Regions from separate parts of the Blautia sp. MCC269 genome, predicted to be linked through region 1. Evidence: riboswitches for the same ligand, from Rfam matches in the RefSeq annotation. Region 1 holds a riboswitch; each other region holds the start of a gene.
The links. A riboswitch is a leader RNA that binds a small molecule or an ion and turns the genes downstream of it on or off. The one in region 1 is predicted to bind cyclic di-GMP.
Positions count from the first base shown of each region.

Region 2: linked by a shared signal. The riboswitch ahead of GPK88_RS14150 (substrate-binding periplasmic protein) and the one ahead of GPK88_RS01745 (response regulator) in region 1 are both predicted to bind cyclic di-GMP.
Region 3: linked by a shared signal. The riboswitch ahead of GPK88_RS04325 (hypothetical protein) and the one ahead of GPK88_RS01745 (response regulator) in region 1 are both predicted to bind cyclic di-GMP.

Region 1 covers NZ_WQQE01000006.1:69,605-76,868, forward strand. Annotated here, with positions in the region: gene GPK88_RS01740 (ABC transporter substrate-binding protein) at 1-49, opposite strand, end outside; gene GPK88_RS01745 (response regulator) at 108-3,314, opposite strand; cyclic di-GMP riboswitch class I at 3,427-3,532, opposite strand; gene GPK88_RS01750 (hybrid sensor histidine kinase/response regulator) at 4,159-6,231, opposite strand; gene GPK88_RS01755 (hypothetical protein) at 6,608-6,850, opposite strand; gene GPK88_RS01760 (hypothetical protein) at 6,863-7,264, opposite strand, start outside.
Region 2 covers NZ_WQQE01000039.1:258,648-265,911, reverse strand. Annotated here, with positions in the region: gene GPK88_RS14180 (helix-turn-helix transcriptional regulator) at 1-167, shown strand, start outside; gene GPK88_RS14175 (ABC transporter ATP-binding protein) at 181-1,965, shown strand; gene GPK88_RS18940 (hypothetical protein) at 2,059-2,292, shown strand; partial or broken gene GPK88_RS18935 (ABC transporter ATP-binding protein) at 2,247-2,504, shown strand; partial or broken gene GPK88_RS18930 (GTP pyrophosphokinase) at 2,559-3,045, opposite strand; gene GPK88_RS14160 (response regulator) at 3,168-3,794, opposite strand; gene GPK88_RS14155 (hypothetical protein) at 3,863-4,375, opposite strand; gene GPK88_RS14150 (substrate-binding periplasmic protein) at 4,393-5,001, opposite strand; cyclic di-GMP riboswitch class I at 5,073-5,148, opposite strand; gene GPK88_RS14145 (ATP-dependent helicase) at 5,188-7,188, opposite strand; gene GPK88_RS18925 (hypothetical protein) at 7,175-7,264, opposite strand, start outside.
Region 3 covers NZ_WQQE01000011.1:28,729-35,992, reverse strand. Annotated here, with positions in the region: gene GPK88_RS04350 (branched-chain amino acid transport AzlD family protein) at 27-353, opposite strand; gene GPK88_RS04345 (AzlC family ABC transporter permease) at 363-1,070, opposite strand; gene GPK88_RS04340 (hypothetical protein) at 1,168-1,386, opposite strand; gene GPK88_RS04335 (hypothetical protein) at 1,404-1,625, opposite strand; gene GPK88_RS04330 (diguanylate cyclase domain-containing protein) at 1,783-1,974, opposite strand; gene GPK88_RS04325 (hypothetical protein) at 1,985-2,557, opposite strand; cyclic di-GMP riboswitch class I at 2,729-2,804, opposite strand; gene codB (cytosine permease) at 2,894-4,135, opposite strand; gene GPK88_RS04315 (hypothetical protein) at 4,253-5,323, opposite strand; gene GPK88_RS04310 (DnaB-like helicase C-terminal domain-containing protein) at 5,387-6,589, opposite strand; gene GPK88_RS04305 (McrC family protein) at 6,582-7,264, opposite strand, start outside.

The DNA.
Region 1 (7,264 bases):
CAAGCACCCCTGACAATAAAGCTATCAGACAATGTTTTGCCTTTTTCATACTCGTATTTTCCTCATTCTTTCCTGCTAAAAACATTAATTCAATAATCGGGAATCAATTACAGCCAGCTTTCCAGGACATCATTCAGCTTATTCATATCCAGCGGTTTTGCGATATGTCCATTCATGCCTGTGTTTTTTGCCAGCTGTACATCTTCTGCAAAAGCATTGGCAGTCATGGCAACGATCGGCAATTTTCCCTGTTCACCCGGAAGGCTCCTGATCGCTGCGGTTGCCTCATAACCATTCATGACAGGCATTTGGATATCCATAAAAACAAGATCATACAAGCCTTTCGGAGAAACTTCCACTTTTTCAACTGCAGCTTTTCCATTTTCTGCTGTTTCCACTTCTGCCCCTGTCATCTGTAAAATTTCAACAGCAATTTCTCTGTTTAACTCATTATCATCAACCACCAGAATTCTTTTTCCTGTATAATCTGCTTCTGACAGCTTCTGCAGATAATTTCTTGCTGCTTTTTCTTTTCTGTCCGAAGTAAACTGCCGCAATGTTGCCGTCAGCCTGGAACGGAACAGCGGTTTTGCAATAAAAGCATCTACACCTGCAGCCTTTGCTTCTTCTTCAATCTCGCTGAATTCATAAGATGTTAATACAATGATGGTGATCTCTTTTCCTATCCGTTTCCGGATCTGTCTGGCAGTCTCTATACCATCCATCTCCGGCATCTTCCAGTCTAAAATAACAGCAAAGTAATCATCTTTCAACTCATGCCGTGCATAACAGCGCTCAACCGCTTCCCTGCCAGAGAGAACCCATTCACCCATAATACCAATTTCCTTCAGTGTGGCAACTGTACTTTCACAGCATGTCTTATCATCATCCACAACCAGAACAGGAAGATTCATCAGATTTTTGTCCTGTGCTTTTTCTTTTTCCTGAAGCTCCAGGTAAATCGTTACCGTAATTCTGGTTCCCTTATGTAAGGTGCTTTCCACTTTAATATTACCATTCATCAGATTAACAATATTTCTGCTGATCGCCATTCCCAGACCAGTTCCCTGAACTCTGGTTGTCCGGTGGTCATCTGCGCGACTGAAAGGATCAAACATGATTTTCTGGAATTCCGGTGACATACCGATTCCATTATCCTCAATCGTAAATTCATAGCATCCAAGCTCTGAAAATCCATTTGGCTTTTCCTCTATGGAAAAAATAATATTCCCACCATCCGGTGTATACTTGATCGCATTACTCATCAGATTCACAAATACCTGCTGAATCCTCAGACTGTCACCGCAGACATCCTCATGTTCAATGTGATTAATATGTATATCAAAATTATGTTTATGTTCATCAAGCACCGGTTTCGTAAGCGTAATAAGATTATCCACCAGTTCTGACAGATTGAAATCTTCCTGTGCCAGCGTCATTTTTCCGCTTTCGATACGTGCCATATCCAGCACTTCATTGATCAGCCCCAGCAGATGGCGGCTTGATTCTGTAATCTTGCTGAGGCATTCAATAACTCTCTCCTGACTCTCAATATTTGCTCCTGCGATCGCTGTCAGACCGACAATGGCGTTCATTGGTGTCCTGATATCATGGGACATATTGGAAAGGAATTCTGTTTTCGCACGATTCGCATTTTCTGCAGAACGGTAAGCCTCTTTCAGTGCCTGACGGGATTCAATCTCTGCTTTTTTCTCCTGTGTCACATCCATGGATGCCAGCAATACTTTTACCAGTTTTCCATCCTCCCATTCCAGGGGTATGTAAGAAGCGATCTTATAAGTCTTTTCATCCTGGCTGCAATACTCAAACTTATAAATATCATTTTCACTTTTCAGTTTTTTCCGAATATTATCCGGGGCTATCAGGATATCTATAGCTTCCAATGGTTCCAGTGTCTTATATTTTTCAAGAACCTGCATCTGAAAATCATGATAAAATCCCAGAGGTTTATATATCATCTGTCCATTCAGATTGTAGAATTCATATCTGTCATTTTCCAGATCACAGACAACAAAACGGTCAACCAGACGCACAATACTCTGGATCAGCTGCTCCATGGAAGCATTATCCGCTGCCATCTGCAGATGCCGTGCACTCTCCACCTTTGTCTCTGTGATATCCCGCAGAAAGATCATGGCATATTCTGAATCCTCTATCTCGCCGCGTATGATCACATTACGGACCCATCGTTCTTCTCCATTCAGAGTGATACGGCACTCCAAAGCCAATTCGGTTTCCAGACCCTTCAGCCTTTCTGCAATATAACCACGGTCGTAAAAAGAGGATACCGCCTTCTTATCTTTCTCCACAACATAGGAATCCACAAAATGCCGGATCAGTTCATCCCATGTATGACTCTGTTCAAAGACTGTCATCAGGGACGGTTCAACCTTAAAGGTATCAAAAGTATTCGCTTCCAGATTCACATAATACTCGCACAGATCTGCTTTCGTAAAAGCCCGGTGGAAAGCAGCAGATTTTTGTGCCTGCATGATTTCTTTTTTCTCCCCATCAATGTTAATAAAAATCCCAGCAATCCTACTGGCAGAACCATCCAGACGGCGTATTACTTCTGCCGATGCCCGAAACCACTGGTATTGATTATCCTTCATTCTCATACGATACTCTACCTGGTATTTTATCTGGTTCGTCTTATCCTTAATTGCCGCCTGAAGCTGCACCATTACTCTTTCTTTATCCTGTGGATGCAGAAGATCTGACCAGGATTCCAGTTTATTCGGAAAGTCCAGAGTGTCATGATAGCCAAGCATTTTTCGGAATTCATGACTCCAGTTTGCATTCACAATCTCACTGTTTTCGTCACAGTCAAAATACCAGAAGCCGGAACAGATAGCCTCATTGAGCAGTGCCAGATTTACATGATCCCAGTTGACCTGTACGGACATAACCCATATCTGTCTGCCCGCCTCATCTGTCGCATCCTCTTTACAAAGCCGTACATTATTCACTGTACCGTCTGCTGTAAGGATCTGTGCTTCCCCTGTTCCGTGAAGCTGCAAAAAACGGTCTCGCTCCAGTCTATCTTCCTCGTCATAAAAGAAGTTTTTCAACGAGCCGTTTGTCTGCTTCATAAAAGAGTCGAATGTATATCCTGTACTATGTAACAGCAGATTGCTCACAGATAAAACAGACAGGTTTTGGTCATAATATCCTGTCATTATGCCTACTCCGCCATTATTTTCCAGTGTTTTCTGTACTGCCTGTGACATGGTCTGTGTCTGTCCCGGTACAGTCTCACTTAAAGAATATATTTTGTCTTCATAATTTCCCATTTTATAAAAATCCTCACTCTGTTTCATGCTTCGTTATCCTGCTTTTATCTGTATACAGAGAACCTATCCCTGCCAGTTTTCTTATCCATTTTTGCATACAAAAAAGGACACCTTCCAAAACCTGCCAGCGTCCCTACTATATTTCTTTAACATCACACTGATTTTAGCCACTTCTGGCTTTGCGTCCCTGCCTTTCAGCAGGTTTGCCCTGAAATAATTTCCATTTTTATCAAAAATAAAATACCACGAAGTTTTTCATACGTCAATAATGTTGGATAGAAAATCTGTGTATTTTGCGTATGTCAGGTTGCATTGTCAGGGATTAGGATGAATTTGGGCTATTTTGCACATTGATATTATTATCTGTTATACATATAATAATATTAACAGGACTCCCCGCACCTCTCAAAGATGTGCCCCAGGGGAGACATTTTTTTATACGAAGATATTATTGAAGAAATAATATAAAGTGGAGTTCTGGTTTAGGGAATTCCATTTTTATTGCTTGTATTTGCTTTGTTATTAGCGTACTTTGCTCCCACATGATGTCCTGCTTTTTTCTCATATTGCATTTCTCCCTTCTGAAGTTCTCTTTTCAGTTACATGACTATACCAGAAGTCGTGGAAATAGCAATTCATCAGATGTACCGAAAATGCGTGGAGGAGATTGGGGATAGTAGATAATAGGGAAAATTAGGATAAAAGAAAAGTCATGGCTCTGCCATGACCTTTTAATTCATATTTGCTGTCTTATTCAGCAGAAATACCTGCCAGTTTTACATTTACGTTATAATATCCTACACAACGTGAAAAATAGGTATACGGATTTGAGAAGTTGCAACCACTACACACAATATTCACACAAAATTCTCTTTATGTTTTCAATTTTTATAGGCTTTGCCAAGTGAGCATTCATTCCTGCTGCCAGACACTTTTCTTTATCTTCTCTGAATGCATTTGCTGTCATGGCAATAATCGGGATCGTCTCAGCATCTGGATGTTTCAGTGACCGGATTGTTTTTGTCGCAGTAATCCCATCCATTACAGGCATCATGATATCCATCAGAATTGCGTCAAAATAACCTTCCGGTTTCTCCTGGAACATTCTGACTGCCTGCAGTCCATCTTCTGCAACTGTCAGATTTGCACCTTCATCAGACAACAGCGTTTCCGCAATTTCTGCATTCAGTTCATTATCCTCCACCAGCAATAAGTTTAATCCGCTGATATCCATCTGTGCCGCTGTTTTCTTTACTGTATCTAGTGCGGGAGCAAGTTTAAACGGAATCCTGATGATAAAGGTTGAGCCAACTCCCTCTTTGCTTTTAACTTCAATAGTTCCACCCATCTTTTCAATCAGACCTTTTACAATCGCCATTCCCAGTCCAATTCCCTGCTGTGTACTTCTTGCATCCTCTCTTTCCTGCGAAAACGGCTCAAATATATGCTCCTGGTATTCCCTGCTCATACCAATGCCAGTATCAGTTATGGTCCACTCATATGTCGTAATTCCGTCAACAGCTTCTGTATAATCTGATACAGTTCTTATCTTGCCGCCAATTCGGTTATACTTAATACAATTTCCATAAATATTAAGAAATATCTGTCTTAAATGCACCGGACTTCCATAAATAAAAGGATATCGAAGCCCTTCTTTTTTTGAACAGAACTGCATCTGGATTCCTCTGTCTTTTGCCCGCTGTTCTATGATAGCCAGAACATCCTGGCTTAATTCCTTAAAGTTGATGATTTCCTGCGTCAGAGGTACATTTCCATCTTCAATCTTGCTCATCTGAAGGATATCGTTAATAAGAGACAATAGGTAGTCTGCAGCTACTTGCATTTTTCTGAAATTTTCCAGGACCAATTCCCTGTCATCAAAATGTTTCTCAGCAATCTTCAGCAATCCGATAATTCCATTCAGCGGGGTTCTCATATCGTGAGACATCCTGGAGAGAAAATCAGACTTGCTTTTATTTGCTTTCTTTTCACTTTCCAAGGCAATTGATTTGTGCATGAAGTCATTTTTATCCAGCATGAGATTCCAATGTTCAATGGTTCCGTCTTCCTTTATCACTTTCTGTCCACGATCTTCGATGTATTTGTATGTACCGTCCTTACAGCGTATCCGGTAAATAGTAGCATAATGATCGGAATGAGTATATTGATTTAATGCATCTGCAAGTCCGACCTTCACATCGTCCGGATGAGCAAGGCCGATAATGTTACCGCCAGAAGCGTCCAACAGTTCCTTTGGTGTTGCGTAACCGAGCATATTTGCAAATTGTTCTGAAACATATTTGAAAGAGTATTCCGGGTCATCATTACTGATTTTGACGCCGCCGGGGATGGATACGGTAAACAACTCCAGCTGACTTTGCAGTTTCTTTGTCAATTCCTCGATCATAGCTGTATGCTTTTTCTCTTCTTCCAGAAGCTTCGCATACTCTCTGTTTGATTTTTCCAGTGCCCGCTCTTTTTCCTCTAAGCGATAATGTTCTGTACGGTCAAGAACATAATTAACTGCAATGACATCTCCGGTTTCCTCTTCCCGATACAGAGCCATGTGATCTTCTGCAAGCATAGGCTCAAAAGTAGCAGTCCTGGTCCAGTATCGGAACGATATATGCCGTTCACCATTTTCAAACCGATTTAATAATCGTTCTCTGTTAAACTCGTGCAGAAAATCTTTAAGACCTTCCTCAGGTATGGTCAATGCCCATGCATCTACCAGACTCTGTAAGCTTGAATTTTCCGGCAAACCTAATTGTTCATTCAGATTATATTTTTTTCCATTAACTACCTGATACATGGAACCACGTACGATACTCTTTGTGAGATTGATCACGCAGTATCCATCGGCAATAGCAAATACCGATTCTTCCAAAAAACGATTATTAATAATGTCCTGACTCATACAACTTCTCCTCGTCAATCTTCTAGTAAGAATTATATCCTTATTTTTGTGTGTCCGTCAATAAAAAAGAGTGTGGTAACTATTCAAATACTTAGTCACCCATTTCTCCACCGATTCCCAAAGTGTACTTTGCTCCCACATGATGTCCTGCTTTTTTCGCATATTGCATTTCTCCCTTCTGAAGTTCTCTTTTCAGTTACATGACTATACCAGAAGTCGGGAAAATAGCAATTCATCAGATGTATCGAAAATGCGTGGAGGAGATTGGGGATGGTAGACGATAGGGAAAATCAGGATAAAAGAAAAGCCATGGTTCGTGCCATGACCTTTCAAAAGAATATATTTATTTTTGATCTGTGGAAAGTGGTTTCAGGGATTACGGATTTCCGGTTAAAACCAGTTCACAGGTTTTGTCAAAAGGTCCGGATTCGCTGGTGGAAATCAGTAGTGTACTGCCGCCCTTGCTTACGGTTCCTGCCATTGGTGTGACGTTGGTGTGCCGCATTCCGGTAAGGTTGAACCAGGCAAAGGTTGTTCCTGTGGCAACAATCAGAAGAAGGAACAGCCACAGAAATGCTCTTCCCAGTGATCTTTTTAACTGATTAACTTCTGTATCCAAAACTTCGCCCCCTTACTTTACAACTCCGGCAAATGATACGGAGAGATTCTTCAGGGTCTGGCTTCCCAGATTGTTTGTGCAGTCCAGCACATCGCCTTCTTTTCCTTTGGCAGTGTTGTACTCTGCCTTTGGGTTCTTTTTGTCACTGATGGCAAAAATGTATTCGGCGTCTGCGGGCTGGGATCTGCCGATTCTGTGAACTACAAAGCCGGCGCGGATGGCTGAGGATATGGGGTTCTTGGAATCACTGTCCTCAAATCCGATGTCTGCGATGTAGATATCTGTAGGATTTCCGTTTGTTCTTAAGAACAGGCTGGTCTTATAATAATCTGTGTAATCACCTCGTCCAAAGAGACTGGCTACCAGATTGGACTGGTTTTCTGTTCCGTTGGTGAAACCAATGACTTTCTGGAA
Region 2 (7,264 bases), on a different contig from region 1:
CAGATTACCGGATGAACCAGGCAGCGGAACTTCTGCGTACAGACCGTGGCAAAAGTGTGGCGGAAATCGCAGGTATGGTAGGTTATGACAGTGCCAGTAAATTTGCCATTGCTTTTCGAAAAATCATGGGAATGTCCCCTCTGGAATATCGCAATGCCATTCGTTAGGAGGATAACTTTTATGAAAAAAAAGAAAGAAAACTGGCTGCGGACTCTTCTCGGGTATGCCGGCGGTTATCGAAAGAAATTCGGACAGTCCATTGTTCTGTCCGTAATCAGTGTCACTGCCGGACTGCTCCCCTTTTTCTGTATGTACGAGATCATATGCCGGTTTGTAGATGAAACGGTAACAGCAAACACCATTCTTATATGGTGCGGACTGGCACTGCTCTCCTACTGCATCCGGATCTTATGCTATGCAGGCTCTACCGCAGCATCCCATCAGGTAGCCTATCATGTATTGGAAGGTCTGCGCCTGAAACTTGCAGATCGTTTTCTCCATGCACCCCTCGGAGAAGTGCAGTCTCATTCCATCGGCGAAATCAAAAATATCATGATCGACAAGATTGAAGGGATCGAGCCGCCGCTGGCACATGTTGTTCCGGAAAGTGCAGGACATATTGTGCTCCCGGTGATCAGTATTGTTTCGCTCGCAGTGATCGACTGGAGAATAGCCCTGGCATCTCTTGTTACATTTCCGGCTGCTTTTGTATGTATGGCACTCACTTTCTGGATCAGCGGAAAAAATTTCGACACGTATAACCGATCCAATGCACGGATGAACAGCATGATCGTAGAGTACATAGAAGGAATTGAGGTCATAAAAGCTTTTGGCCGTGCCGGAATTTCCTATGAGAAATATGCCCGCTCTATTACAGACTACAGAACCTTTGTGATCCAGTGGCTCTCTTCCACCTGGATTACTATGAAGCTGGCCTTTGCCCTGTTTCCGTCCACACTTCTGGGAACACTTCCCGTGAGCCTGGCGCTTGCATCAAAAGGCAGTATCACAGCTCCACAGGCAGCACTTGCCGTAATGCTGTCCATTTCCATGGTAGGTTCCCTTGCAAAACTGGAAGTGTTTGCCAATGAAATCAAGCAGATGCAGCTGGTCGTGGAGGAGCTGGAATCCATGCTCACCATGGAAAGCCTTCCGGAGCCGGAACACCGCACAGAACCGACGGGCACAGCAGTAAAACTGGAACAGGTACGGTTCTCCTATACAGGAAAATCCGAAGAAGAAGTTCTTCACGGGCTTGATCTCACTCTTCCACAAGGAAGCTTTACCGCACTGGTAGGTCCTTCCGGCGGTGGAAAATCAACCGTGGCAAAACTGATCGCAAGATTCTGGGACGTAAGTGATGGTTCCATTACCATTGGCGGTGTGGATGTCAGAAACATGACTCTTTCACAGATCTCAGAATATGTAAGCTTTGTTTCACAGGATAATTTTCTCTTCCGCTGTTCTCTCCTTGAAAATATCCGGCTGGGAAACCCAAGTGCTACGGATGATGAGGTAAAAGCAGCTGCCAGGGCGGCACAGTGCGAAGAATTTATCCAAAAACTTCCAAAAGGCTATGATACTCCGGCCGGTGAAGCGGGAAAACAGCTTTCAGGGGGAGAAAAACAACGGATTGCCATTGCACGGATGATTCTGAAAAATGCTCCCATCGTTATCTTAGATGAGGCTACTGCATTTACAGATCCCGAAAACGAAGATAAGATCCAGCAAAGTATTGCAGCTCTGACAAAGGGCAAAACCCTGCTTGTGATTGCACACCGTCTTTCTACGATCAGACAGGCAGACAATATTGTTGTGCTGCAAAATGGTTCTATTGTGGCACAGGGAAGCCAGGAAGAACTTCTTGATTCCTGCCCGTTATATCTGGATATGTGGAAAGCTCATATCGGAGCCCGTGAATGGGCGGTATCATCTGCCAAAAAGGAGGAAAACGCTTATGTTTAAAACCATCCGGCGTATTATAAACTGGTGCGGGGAATTTAAAGGAAAACTGTATATCGGATTTGTATTTTCATTCTTTTCCAATATTTTGCAGCCATGCCCATTATGGTAGCTGCCTATACCGTTGGCATGCTGATCTTCTTTCGATTTCTCTTTGATTATCTCAGAGCGAAATTTCAGGAGGCCATCAGTTATGAACTGATCGCCAGAGACAGGCTGGCTATCGGTGATGCACTGAAAAGAGTTTCTCTTGGATATTTTCAGCAGATGAATACCGGAAATTTCTGGATGAGGCGACCGCAAGTGTTGACCCGGAAAATGAACATCTGATCCAGAATGCCATAACAGAACTTACCAGAGGGAAAACCATCATCACCATCGCACACCGCCTTTCCACGATCGAGCAGGCAGACCAGATCCTGGTTGTAGCGGATGGCCAGATCGCTGAATGTGGTACACATGAAGAACTGATACGTAAGGAAGGAAAGTATCAGCAGTTTGTAAAAATCCGCGAAAAAGCAGAAGGCTGGAAGCTCAGTTAAGCAGCTGGTTACGTATCTCCTGCATGCGGTTGTCAAGCTCCGCACTCTGAATGGCATCGGAACCTGCACGATCAGATGAAGACTCCGGTATCCGCTTGGCTTGGGATTTTTGATATAATCTTTTCTCTCTATGAGAACGATATCATCCTGTTTCAGAAAACTTTCTTCCAGTTCATAGATATTAGATATCGTCGGGAAAGGAACAGATCACCCGAACACCGGCGATGTCTTTGATATTTTCTTCAATAGAGGTAAGACTCATGGGGATATTCTTGCGCCGGATCTTTTTGGCAAGACTTTCTGGAGATTTCACACGGCTTTTGATGGCTTCGATGGGGTTCTTGTCGTATTCCAGAGAATATTCCTGATCCAGTACACGGAATTTTGTCTCAATCTCCATGATCGCACACTGGTAATACGACATCATAAGATCAAACGGTTTCTTGTTTTTCTGAATAAGATCAAGAAATTCATCAGAAAGAAGACTTTTTCGTACAAATTCATCTCTGCGGGATTCTCTTCTGATCCTTCCCTGTGTCATTAATTCTTCCAGATTTTTCATAATAATACAGATCCTTCCGTTTCGGTTATTTCTCATGAAATTTTACCATGGAAGGATCTGTATGTAAAGCGGGCGTACGCATTTGGCATCTGATATATCGGTTATTTCATCCATTTCTCCACAGTCCGGATGATCTGTTCTATCTGTACAGGTTTGGACATATGGTCGTTCATTCCTGCTTCTTTACATTTCTGGGCATCTTCCAGATAGGCATTGGCAGTCAATGCGATGACCGGGATCTGTTTTGCTTCCGGGAATGGAAGCGCTCGGATTGCCCTGGCTGCGTCAAGACCATTCATCACAGGCATCTGCATATCCATGAGAATGGCATCATATGTTCCGGATGGAGCCCCCTCAAAAAGCTGTACGCATTCTTTTCCATTTACTGCCCGGACACAGTGAATGCCGTACATTTCCAATTGTTCTTCCAGAATCTCATAATTCAGGTCATTATCTTCTGCGATCAGAAGCGTTTTTATGATTCTGGATGGCCTGAGTTTGAAGAACGGAATTTCCGCGGTTGTCTCTGATACTTCCTGCTCCCTGATAAAAGGTACATCATCTATGAGATATTTTTCCCGCCTTTTTTCCTCACTGATCACGCGGATTACAAGCAGAACCTGTCTGGCTGTTCCATCTTCCGTTCTTGACTGGACAATAAACCTGGAAAGATGCCAGTTGTTATCTGTGGCAAGGTAATCAATTGCTATAAACTCCTCTTTTTCCATGCTTTCAAGATTTTTTTCCAGAAGCGTAAACATACGGAGATTTTCCGTGGCTGTATTCAGATGAGCACCTACGAACGCAAGCTGATGAATAAACAGTTCTGAGATTCCTTTATAAAATGATCCATTCCGATAAATCCGCTTAAATGGTCTCTGCTGAAAATAGGTGCGAGGACGCGGGAATATGTGTGATGTTTCTTCATCAGGTTGTATTCCTGTTCCATAGGAGAAAGTTCTTCACGATCTGTAATCTGGATCGTCAATCCTTTTTTCAGTTCGTCTGTCCAATGTGGAATATCCTCTACCGCGATTTCTGAAAATAACTGTTCTTTTTCTAATATGTCGTCCTCATTTTTCCATTCACACTGAAGACAGAAGTATTCTTTTCGGTTCTTTTCTTTTTTATCAAAAATATATACTCGATCGGCACCACTGCATTTTCCAAGCAGTTGCAGCATTTCGTAAATTGCGCCATCCAGTTCTTCGTTGTTTTTTACACGATCGATCATGGGAAGTTCCCGCAAAATAGCGGATGCATACTCCTGCATGGCCTTTGTTCGGTTGTAATTGTCGGTCGATCTCATATTTTTCACCTTATACCTTATTCTTCCGGTATGCGGATATAACTGTTTACCAACGCATCTACCTCATCATTGATCAGTGCGTTGGTCAGTTCTGTTGGTGTCTCATAATATATGCTCTTACAGTCAAAGCCCTTTTCTCTGGCAAAATCCAGGAATGAGTCATTGTATGTATGGCGTTTCAGAAATCCGATGCGGATACCATTATAAGTAGAATAATCCCCAGGTACGATCCTGTTATTTCCAACTTTTACATTCATACAGGTAGACGAAGTAATAGCCGGATGAGTGGAAAATGCAAACTCCTCTTCACGCTGGGGTGTTTTCTTTGCTGCAGTATAAATATCCACATCCCCGTTTCGAAGCATTTCTTCACATTGAGAAGCTGTTTTATCGTATCCAACATAAGAAAAGGTACATTGCAAATACTTGGATACATCCTGCATCATTTCATATCCATAGCCGGTTCTTTTCCCGTTTTCGTCCTGCATATGATAACAGTCGAAGGCATAGAATGCGATTTTATAATTGGGCGTTTCAGATTTGGAAATTTCAGATGCACTTACCGGATATACAGCTGAAATAATAAGCAGTATTCCCCAAATTACTCCAGTTGCTCTTTTGTTCATGTTGATCCTCTCCACGGGGTAAAATAAAAAAAGCACCATGTTCAGACAGAGAGAACTATAGTGCTTTTGAATTATACAACTGGCTGCCATTTTACAGGCCCTATAGCTTTGCGCCACAGTCTTTCGGCTGCTTTGCCCGTGTTTATTTTTTTAATAATTTTAGTGTATATTTATACGGAAAATTTGTCAATTATTGTTTGGAATTTTTTTCAACTGTGAAAAGGCTTTTAGCATTTCTTTTTCGCCGTAATCATCAAATTGTATCACAATGGTATCTTCGTTTTCGGAGATAATGGTTCCACGACCGTATTTGGGATGTTCTACAAGTTGCTTCGGTGTTTCCAATTTTCGGAGTTTTTCTTCCAGGATCATCTTTTTCAGGTCCTGAAGGTGCCGGGCAGCTTCTTTTGTATCTCTTGTGGCATCTGCCGGATGGGCAAGATATTTTTCCGGAAGACTGGAAAGGTAGCGACCTGGACCTGGAAATACCCGCACAGTTCCGGGATTGATGTAAAAAGATAATTCCAGGAATTTCCCTGCTCTTGTCATTCCCACATAAAACAGTCTCCTCTCTTCCTCTTCTGTAGAAGCATCACGGCTGTTCAACGGAATCAGCCCATCATTTACACCAATGATAAATACGTGATCGAATTCCAGCCCTTTGGAGGCATGGAGCGTCATCAGTTTTACAGATTCTCCGGAAACCGCATCTTTTTCCGGTTCCATGCCATTCAGTACAAGATCATTAAGAAAATCCCTGATACTGTGATAGGATTCCATTTTCTTTAACAGGGAAAGGATTTGCCTCCGGTTTTCTTTATAGTCGCTGGAAGACGGTCGGAGATATTTTTCCAGAGAAAGCTGTTCCCACAGATTTATGTAGTCGGAGCCTGTGTCCCGATACTCCCACATGGCCTGAAAAAGTAAGGATTTCGAGAGAAATACGCTCCCTTGTGTAAAATTCAGAATCTCTGTCCGGGCCTTTTTTGAGGTCCATCCTTCCCCGAAAGTTTTGTCGCAAAGGACATAAGTTCCGCTGGTAAGATCCTCATGATTACTTAAAAAACGCAGTATATGAAGAAACCAGGCAAGAACCGGAATATCCTGAATGATTTTCTTCTGAGAGATTTCATATGGGATCTGATGTTTTTCCAGAACCTTTGAGAGGATCTCTGACTGGCTCTGAAGTCTGTAAAATACTGCGATTTCTGTGAGGGGGACACCGCTTTCGTGAAGAGAACGAATCTTGTCTGCCAGATACTCTGCTTCCTGAAAAGGATCATAGTGATTTTTGACAGAGATTTTTTCTCCTTCTTCCTGTACGCCGGTAAGAGAATCACCGGATTCCTGAAATCTTCTGGAAACTGCCAGGATCGTTTGGGAAGAACGGTAATTTACAGGAAGGGATAGTTCTTCTGCGTGATACAATTCACGGAATTTATAAAAAATATTGAACATACTTCCACGCCAGCTGTAGATCACCTGATTGGGATCGCCCACTGCAAAAAGCCCGACTTCCGGTTTCTTTAATTGTCGGATTAACTCAAACTGCAGCTCATCGCAATCCTGTACTTCATCAATGATGATCCATTTCAGCTGTGGAAGAAGATGGGGATGAGCTTTTAGAAGTTCCGTAGCATTCTGCAGCAGGTCTTCGTAGCTCATTTTGTTCTGTTTCCGTTTTTCTTCTGTAAGGAGAGTTACCAGTTTCGGAAAATCGTCCTGGTATCCGGGCTGTCTGGATGTGGCCGCCCGGTTTTTCTGATCCAGTCTTTTTCGAAGACGGTTTTTATATTTGATTTTGAGTGTATGCTGGCGGATCAGCTGGTTGGCAAGTTCCAGTTCTTCCTCAGGCAGGCAGACCTGGAAATCTTTTGTATAGCCAAGTTCTTCTATGGGAAGCACTTCCTGAAGGAGCTTCAGGGCAATGCCGTGGAATGTTCCGTAGAAAAGAGACGAGGGGTTTTCTTCTATATTTTGGATCTTCAGCCTTTCTCTGATCTCGTTGGCTGCTTTATTTGTAAAGGTCAGAACGATCATATTTTCCAGGGGGATTTTTTTCTGCTGGTGAAGATAACGGATCTTTTCGATGAGAACCGTTGTCTTTCCGCTTCCTACATTTGCACGGACCAGACAGGCGTTATGTTCATCCAGAACAGCTTTTTTCTGATTATCATTCAGTTCCATATGTTTCATCCTTTTTCAGAGTGTGATATCTTCGCATCATTTTTTCTCTTTTCAGCGTATCTTCCGGCTTCTTTGC
Region 3 (7,264 bases), on a different contig from region 1:
TCGTTATAATTTCTGCGGATTCCGGATTACCCAAATATTGTCTGCACCAGAACCATATAAAGTACCGTGCCACCGCCTATGCTGAGCAGCGTGCTCTTCTTCCATTTATGTAACACCACAATAAACAGAATGGCAATCAATTCCGGCAATCCAAAGTGAGTACTTTCCGGCACATCTTTTAAGCAGAACACTACCAGCAATCCAATCACTGCATAAGGCAATACTTTTCCCAGATAGGTAATCACAGCCAGTGGTTCTTTTCCTTCCGGAAATATGATAAACGGCAGAAATCGCGTTGTCATAGTTCCCAGAACTACTACAGCAACGGTTATAATCTGCTGCGTTATTGTCATAGTCATTCTTTATCCCTCCTGTATACACTCTTTTTTTCTTTTCTCCCCATACTTCTTCATTCCCAGGAAGCATAAAATAATGGATGCCATTGCCGGAAGGATAAAACTATCACTTCCAAAGAGTATCAGGCAGATTACAGAGCATACAACACCTACCAGTGCAGGTTTATGATCTTCTGCCTCTTCCCACTGATTGATAAACATAACTACAAACAGCGCAGTCATAACAAAATCAATGCCTTTTGTATTGAAATGGATCACATACCCCAGAAGTGCACCGGAAGTCGCACCAGCCACCCAGTAAAACTGATTCAGTGCATTGACAAAGAACATAAACCATCCTCTGTCCACATCTTCCGGAGGATCTACGGTACAGTTGACCGTAAATGACTCGTCACACATTCCAAAAATAAGATAAAACTTCTTCCATCCTGTATTCTTATATTTCTCCAGCATGGAAATTCCATAAAACAGATGTCTTGCATTTACCATCAATGTCAAAAAGAATGCATACACCGGATTAAACGCTGACAAAAGCAGATTTGCCGTAACAAATTCCATGGAACCTGCGTAAATAAAAAAGCTCATGCACAACGGATATACAAAGGAAAATCCCTTGCTTCGCATCATAAATCCATACGACATTCCCAGAAAAAGAAAGCCCACACAGATAGGCAACGTATACGGAAAGGCTGCTTTAAATGCTTTTTTCTTCATGCCTCAGATATTTCCTTTCATTCATTTCCACGTTATACTTTACTTTTTCCTACCGGAACTGTCAAGAATATCCATCAGCATTTTTTTGCAAACGTTTTCATGCCTGAACTTTCCAGATCTCACGATTTTCATCCAGCGTAACGATATCTCCTTCGTTGATATCTCTTTCATACAAACGTTCATCATCATGCTTCAGACTGATTTCCCGTCCATCTTCACTTTCCAGTATCACCACCGACATAAGCCTTTCTCCAGGCTGCCGTTCTTCGCATCCAAAATCCATATCCTCTTCGATTCTGATTACTTTATACTGCATAATTCAGGCCGCCCTCTTTATAATTCATCCAACAGCACATCATTCACTGCCTCGTAAGCATCTTCCAGTGCGTCCAGCGCTTCTGTCAGCGTATCCATTTTCCGGCTGTCTGCATGATCTTCCTCATATGCATCAATGACTTCTGCCATAACGTCTTTCAGCTCTTCCAGTGAATTGGCAATATCCTGCAGTTTCTGATCCTTATCTTCTCTTGATGTGATATTTACAATTTTGCTCATAATTTTTCTCCCTTCTGTTCTGTTTTGCTGATGATTTATTTTATTATACCACATTCATAATCCACTCCGCTACCTGACCTCTCTGAGCAAAAAAGAAGCCCGGATTTCTCCGAACTTCTTTTATATGTTTCACGTGAAACATTATGTTTTTTATATCTTACCTGCTTGCAAGCAGCCGCACCATGCATTCTTTTAATTTACTTTCATTGACCGGCTTTGTAATATGTGCATCCATACCCGCTGCGCCCTGAATCAGCTCGTCACCGGCATTATGTCCCAGTGTATCATTTATCCCTTTCAATCCATTTACATCCAGAGCAGCATAGACAAACTCCGATGCAAGGGACATTCCGTTCAGATCATCCTTGTAGGCTCTCCGGTTCAGGCATATTCTCTACGATAGAAGAAATCTCATTCTGCTTTACTTCATTCAGCAACCGCACCGGTTCAATCCCAACCTGAACCATACGGGTACCGGTTTCATCCCAGGTGATGGCATACATCATCTTTTTTCCCTCGGAAGTATTCGGTGTGACATCCTGGCACATAGTAAGCGTTTTGTCTTCCAGCATTGGCTTAAAATATTCCATCTGATCTCCAGAATCAAAATTGTAGCCGTAATATTCCGGTATGGTACCGCTGTAGATTTTTCCCGTAGTATCAAACAGATGAATTTCGTCTACAGACATAAGATCCGCAATCTTTTTCAGCTCATCTACATTTTTCTCAGCATCCGGATTCGCATTGATAATATAGGCAACTGCTTTGGCACGTACAATATAGTCCTCTTTCAGCGACGTAATCATATTTTTCTCGTTATCTTCGTTCTTCTCAATTACATTGACTACCCGGTCCAACAGTACCTCTGACATTTTCGCCGTATTTTTGTTGTTGATCCAGTTCAAAATAGCCATCTGGATAACCAAAGCCATCAGAATAAGCCCCAGCGCAAGGAATACGATTTTATCTAATTTTCGTATTTTATCGTATTTTATTTTCTACATTTCTGCTCCTAGCTGATGCTCTGCTGATAAACGCAGAGCATAAAAAACATGCCCTATAGTATCTTTACGTTGTACTATAGTGCATGTTTACATTTAAATCTATGCAACTGGCTGCCATTTTACAGGCCCTATAGCTTTGCGTCACAGTCTTTCAGCTGTTTTGCCTTTTATGATCATAGTTATTTTCTATAGCAATTATAGCTCATTATCTACGATCATTTCAATAGCTGTTCGCAAAAATATACATTCGCCGGTTTTTGAAGGTTATTTCTGTTTTGTTGCCACAAATCCGATCAGATAGAATACTGCTGCCACTACCATGGCATTTACTGCCGCGATTCCTGCATGAATCAGATTGGCTGCCACCGCACCTGCCACAACACCTGCCAGATTAAACCAGTTGGCTGTCTGCAGCGGTACATTTTTTTCTTTATATTTGTCACGTCGGAGGAAGAAGTCCAGAATTACTGTGATGCCGATAGGTGGCAGGGCACAGTTGAGGATATTCAGCCATCCTGTAAAATTATAGTATAACCAGATCGCAAGTGCGGTTCCGATCACACCGGAAATACAGGTAGCAATCTTCATTCTTGCATTGGTGATATTTGAGATTGCAAGTCCGCCGGTGTACAGTGCGTTGTTGTTGGTTGTCCAGATATTGGCTCCCAGCACAATGATCGCCGGAATCGCAAGTCCCTGTGCTATCATAACATAAAAGATATCATCTTTTCCTGTGAACGCACCACCGATAGCTCCGAAACAGAACATCAGGGTATTTCCAAGGAAAAATGCGATCACAGTTGTCCATACAGCAACCTTGTTATTCTTCGCAAAACGAATAAAGTTCGGTGTTGCCGTACCACCGGAAATAAAAGATCCGATTACATATCCGACACCGGTAAATAAAGTAATCGATCCCACAGACTGGTTAAATACTGCTGCCAGGCCACCGCCGTCTGCTGCTGCCGTCACCATGGAATATACTCCCAGGATCACGATCAGCGGTACGGAAATCGTACTTACGATCTCCAGCGCTTTCATTCCTGTGGCTGCGGTAATGGTCATCAGAAGACCTGCCACAATTGTCAGAACCCATTTATTGATTCCCAGTAATTCTGCAGTTGGAATGGAAAACATGGCAACACCGACACCAAACCATCCGATCTGTGTGAGGCCAAGTACCAGTGATGAAAGATAAGAACCTTTTTTTCCAAAAGCTCTTCTGCACAGAAGATCCATGCTCATTCCTGTATCAGAACCAATGTACGCAAGAATTCCGCAGTATGCAGACAGGATCACGCCGCCAATAACGCAGGCTGCCGCAAATCCGTTCAGATCCAGTCCGTTTCCAAGTTTCGCGCCGACACTCATGCTTGCGGAAAAGAAAGTAAATCCCAGCATTACAAAAAACATGCTGCGGAAACCTTTTCTCGCACTTTCCGGCACTGCTTCCATGGAATAATCGTCATCTGCCGCAGTTACCTGGGGTTTTGTTTTTTCGCTCATTTTTACTCCTTTGTTTATCTTATACTGTTTTCAGTTACTCTGTGGAGTGTTTTCCCTTACACACTCCGCCCTTTCCCGTCTCCTTTCTTTTGTTTGCTGTGGAGATTATAACACAAATCATTTCTCTTCTGCAGTTTTTTCCGCAGATGTTTCCGTTTCCCGTTTTTTTCTAAGTTCTACCTTTTTGATCTCTCCCAGGATCTCCACTCCTCTCACCAGAGATCTCGGTTCATTTCGTAAAAGCTCGTATTCTGTCACATAACCGCATTTTTTGTAGATATCCAGGATCGCGCACAGTTTTTTGTTTACCGCATGTACTTTATTCTTCCAGCCCCGGCTCTCGAACCGTACTTTTCCCCGGTCGCTGACAAATCGGACATCCTGCTCAAAATTTTCCCTGCGGATATCTGCCATGGGCAGGATTCCCTCATCTGCTTTCATGGCATAGTAGCGAATTCGCCTGCCATCTGCATTATTTCTGGAGTTTCTCATGATCTCAAGACGCTGGATCAGAATTCTTTTCAGAAGTATCATCTCATCTGTACTTGAAAACTTTACGTTCTCCAGAAGTTTTCTCCCTTCTTCGCTATCCTGAAATTCCTGATCCGGAAACATTGTTTTAAGGAGAGCTGCCGGATCAAGCAGTTCCCGGGACACGCTGATCATCTGCCCGATATCTTCCGCATATTTATAAACCGGAAGCTCCCTTCCTTCCAGAAACCAGTATGCTTTTCCGTTTTTTTCCACTGCTACGGGAATCAGATAATCTGCTACAAAACCTTCCAGTGGCTTTCCTTTGTCATCTTTCAATTCCCGCATCTGGACCTCTTCACTGTAATCGATGGCGATGGTTGTATTCCGAAGCTTTTCCAGGGAATCTCGAAGCCTCTGCTCTCTTTTCTGTATCTTGCCTTTTGTACAGTAAAACCGCACTTTCTCGTCTCCGGACATTACCCGGAGTAAATCTGTCAGGGTGAATTTGGAACAGTTTGCTCTGTACAGGGTGTAGACCGCATCATAAACAACCGCATCATAGTAGGAAAATGTCACGCTCTCCATTTCTTCCGGAACGGTAATGCGGTATCTGCATGTCATATTTTTTCCGCGGCTGCCTACCTCTGCAATATTCAGCTCATTCAGTTCAAATTTATTTTTGTATATTTCCTGAAATACTTTGCATATGTTCATGTAAATATTATCAGGTATTTTCATGGTTATTCTTTCCTCTCTTCTGTTGCGATTCCCGGAATATTACAGGAGACTTCGAAATTCTTCTGCCAGACGTGCTCTTGGATCATCCGGATATTCCAGATTTGTATTTTGAGTTTGTGGGCGTTCTGCTTCCGGAGCTTGTGTTTCTGTGTTTTTCAGTGAATCTGCATTGACTTTCACATCCTGCGGTACTGCAGCTTCTGAAGCGCTCTCGCTCTTTTTCGGTAAAGCATTTGCATTCTCCGTATTTTTCTTATCCGTTTTTGTTTCACGTGAAACATTTGGGGCTGATTTTTTTCCGGACGCTCCTTTTTCTGTGTAAAGGTCCTTCGCCGCATGGAAATCCACACTCACATTCGCCTTCATTCCTGATATGCCATATCTCTGTTTCAAAAAAACAATCTCCTGCTCCCGGATCTCTTTCGACATTTCCTGTTCGTAATTAAATTTGGGCTGTCGGATATTTCTTGGCTGAAGTCCCAGGATCACGCTTGCAGAGTACTCGATTCCTCCCGTCTCCTTAAAAGAATCCATTCTCAGAGATCGCTGTTCCTCCCGGTAAGACTCTCTGTTCAGGGAACTGATCACAAAAACTGCCAGATCATACTTGTTGGAAAGGCCGCTGAGCTCATTGATATTCTCGTCATTTTTCTGCCGTTCTGTAGCGTTCCTGTTTCCAGTGCAGGAAGAAAGGATCTGCAGATAATCTACAAAAACTACCGGCTTTTCTTTCTTTTCGTTCATGAACATTTCCACATCCTGAACGATATCCCGACCCGAAACAGAAAGCTTTTTACGCTCTTTTATGTACATCTTGTCAAAACTGCCGCTGATCTCTTTTCCCACCTTTTCTACCAGCTTCCAGTCTTTCTGTTTTCCTGTATTGTTTTCTTCCCTTAAAAACCAGTCTGCGGTCAGGGAGCTGTTCGGATATCGCATATGAATGGCACGGTTTAATATTTTTGCCTCCATACGGACCGATGGCATTTCCAGGGAATAAAACAGTACCGGCGAACCAGCTGCTGCAATTTCCGAAGCGATCTGCAGTGCAAAGGTACTCTTTCCCATTCCCGGTCTTGCGCCAAGAAAAGTAAGGCCTGCATAAAGTCCGCCGCCAAGCATCTGATCCAGCTTTTTGATCCCGGTAGGATAATGCTTTACGGTTCTTCTTCCACTGGCCGGTTTAAACTGTTTCAGTCTCTCTGAAACAGAAATAAAATTTCCGGCTGCCTGTTCACTCATACTTCTTCACCTCCCCGGCCATTTTGCTTTCAAGTCCCTGAGATAAACGTTTCATAGACTCTTCCATATTTTCCAGATCAATAAAAAACAGATGGATCACCAGTGTATGACCGTAAATCTTCGTTTCAAAACGGTCCCTGATTCCTTCATACTGGTATGAATACTTTGCTTTCGGATAGAGAAGCCAGATTTCCTCTGCCTCGTAACGGCTTGCATATGTAACCATCTGATAAATATCATTTCTGGCTTTTTCGTTGAAGGCACTCCATCCTTCGTTCTTCATATCGGGAAGACTTTTCCATTTTGTATCAAGGATTATCGGTCTGTTTCCTTCTCCTTTTTTCATTACAATATCCGGTCTCAGCTGAAAATCCCGTGGTTTTTCAAACAGATAATAATTTTTATCCTGGGAAGATACCTCCCAGTTTTCTCTGAAATATTTTTTAATCTGGCATGCCACATAATTCTCAAAAACTTCGTCCATGGCAAATAATATGGATCTGGCTTTGATCCCATCAGAAAAATTCAGGAAGCTGTTTCCCTGTAAGATCACTTCCGTCCACTTCATGATCTTCTCATATTCTCTGGAATTCCGGTCAATCCTTATCCGTGCAAGATCCTGGGGGTAATCCATGGATTCCTGTATCCCGTCAAAAAACAGCAGAAGTTCTCTGG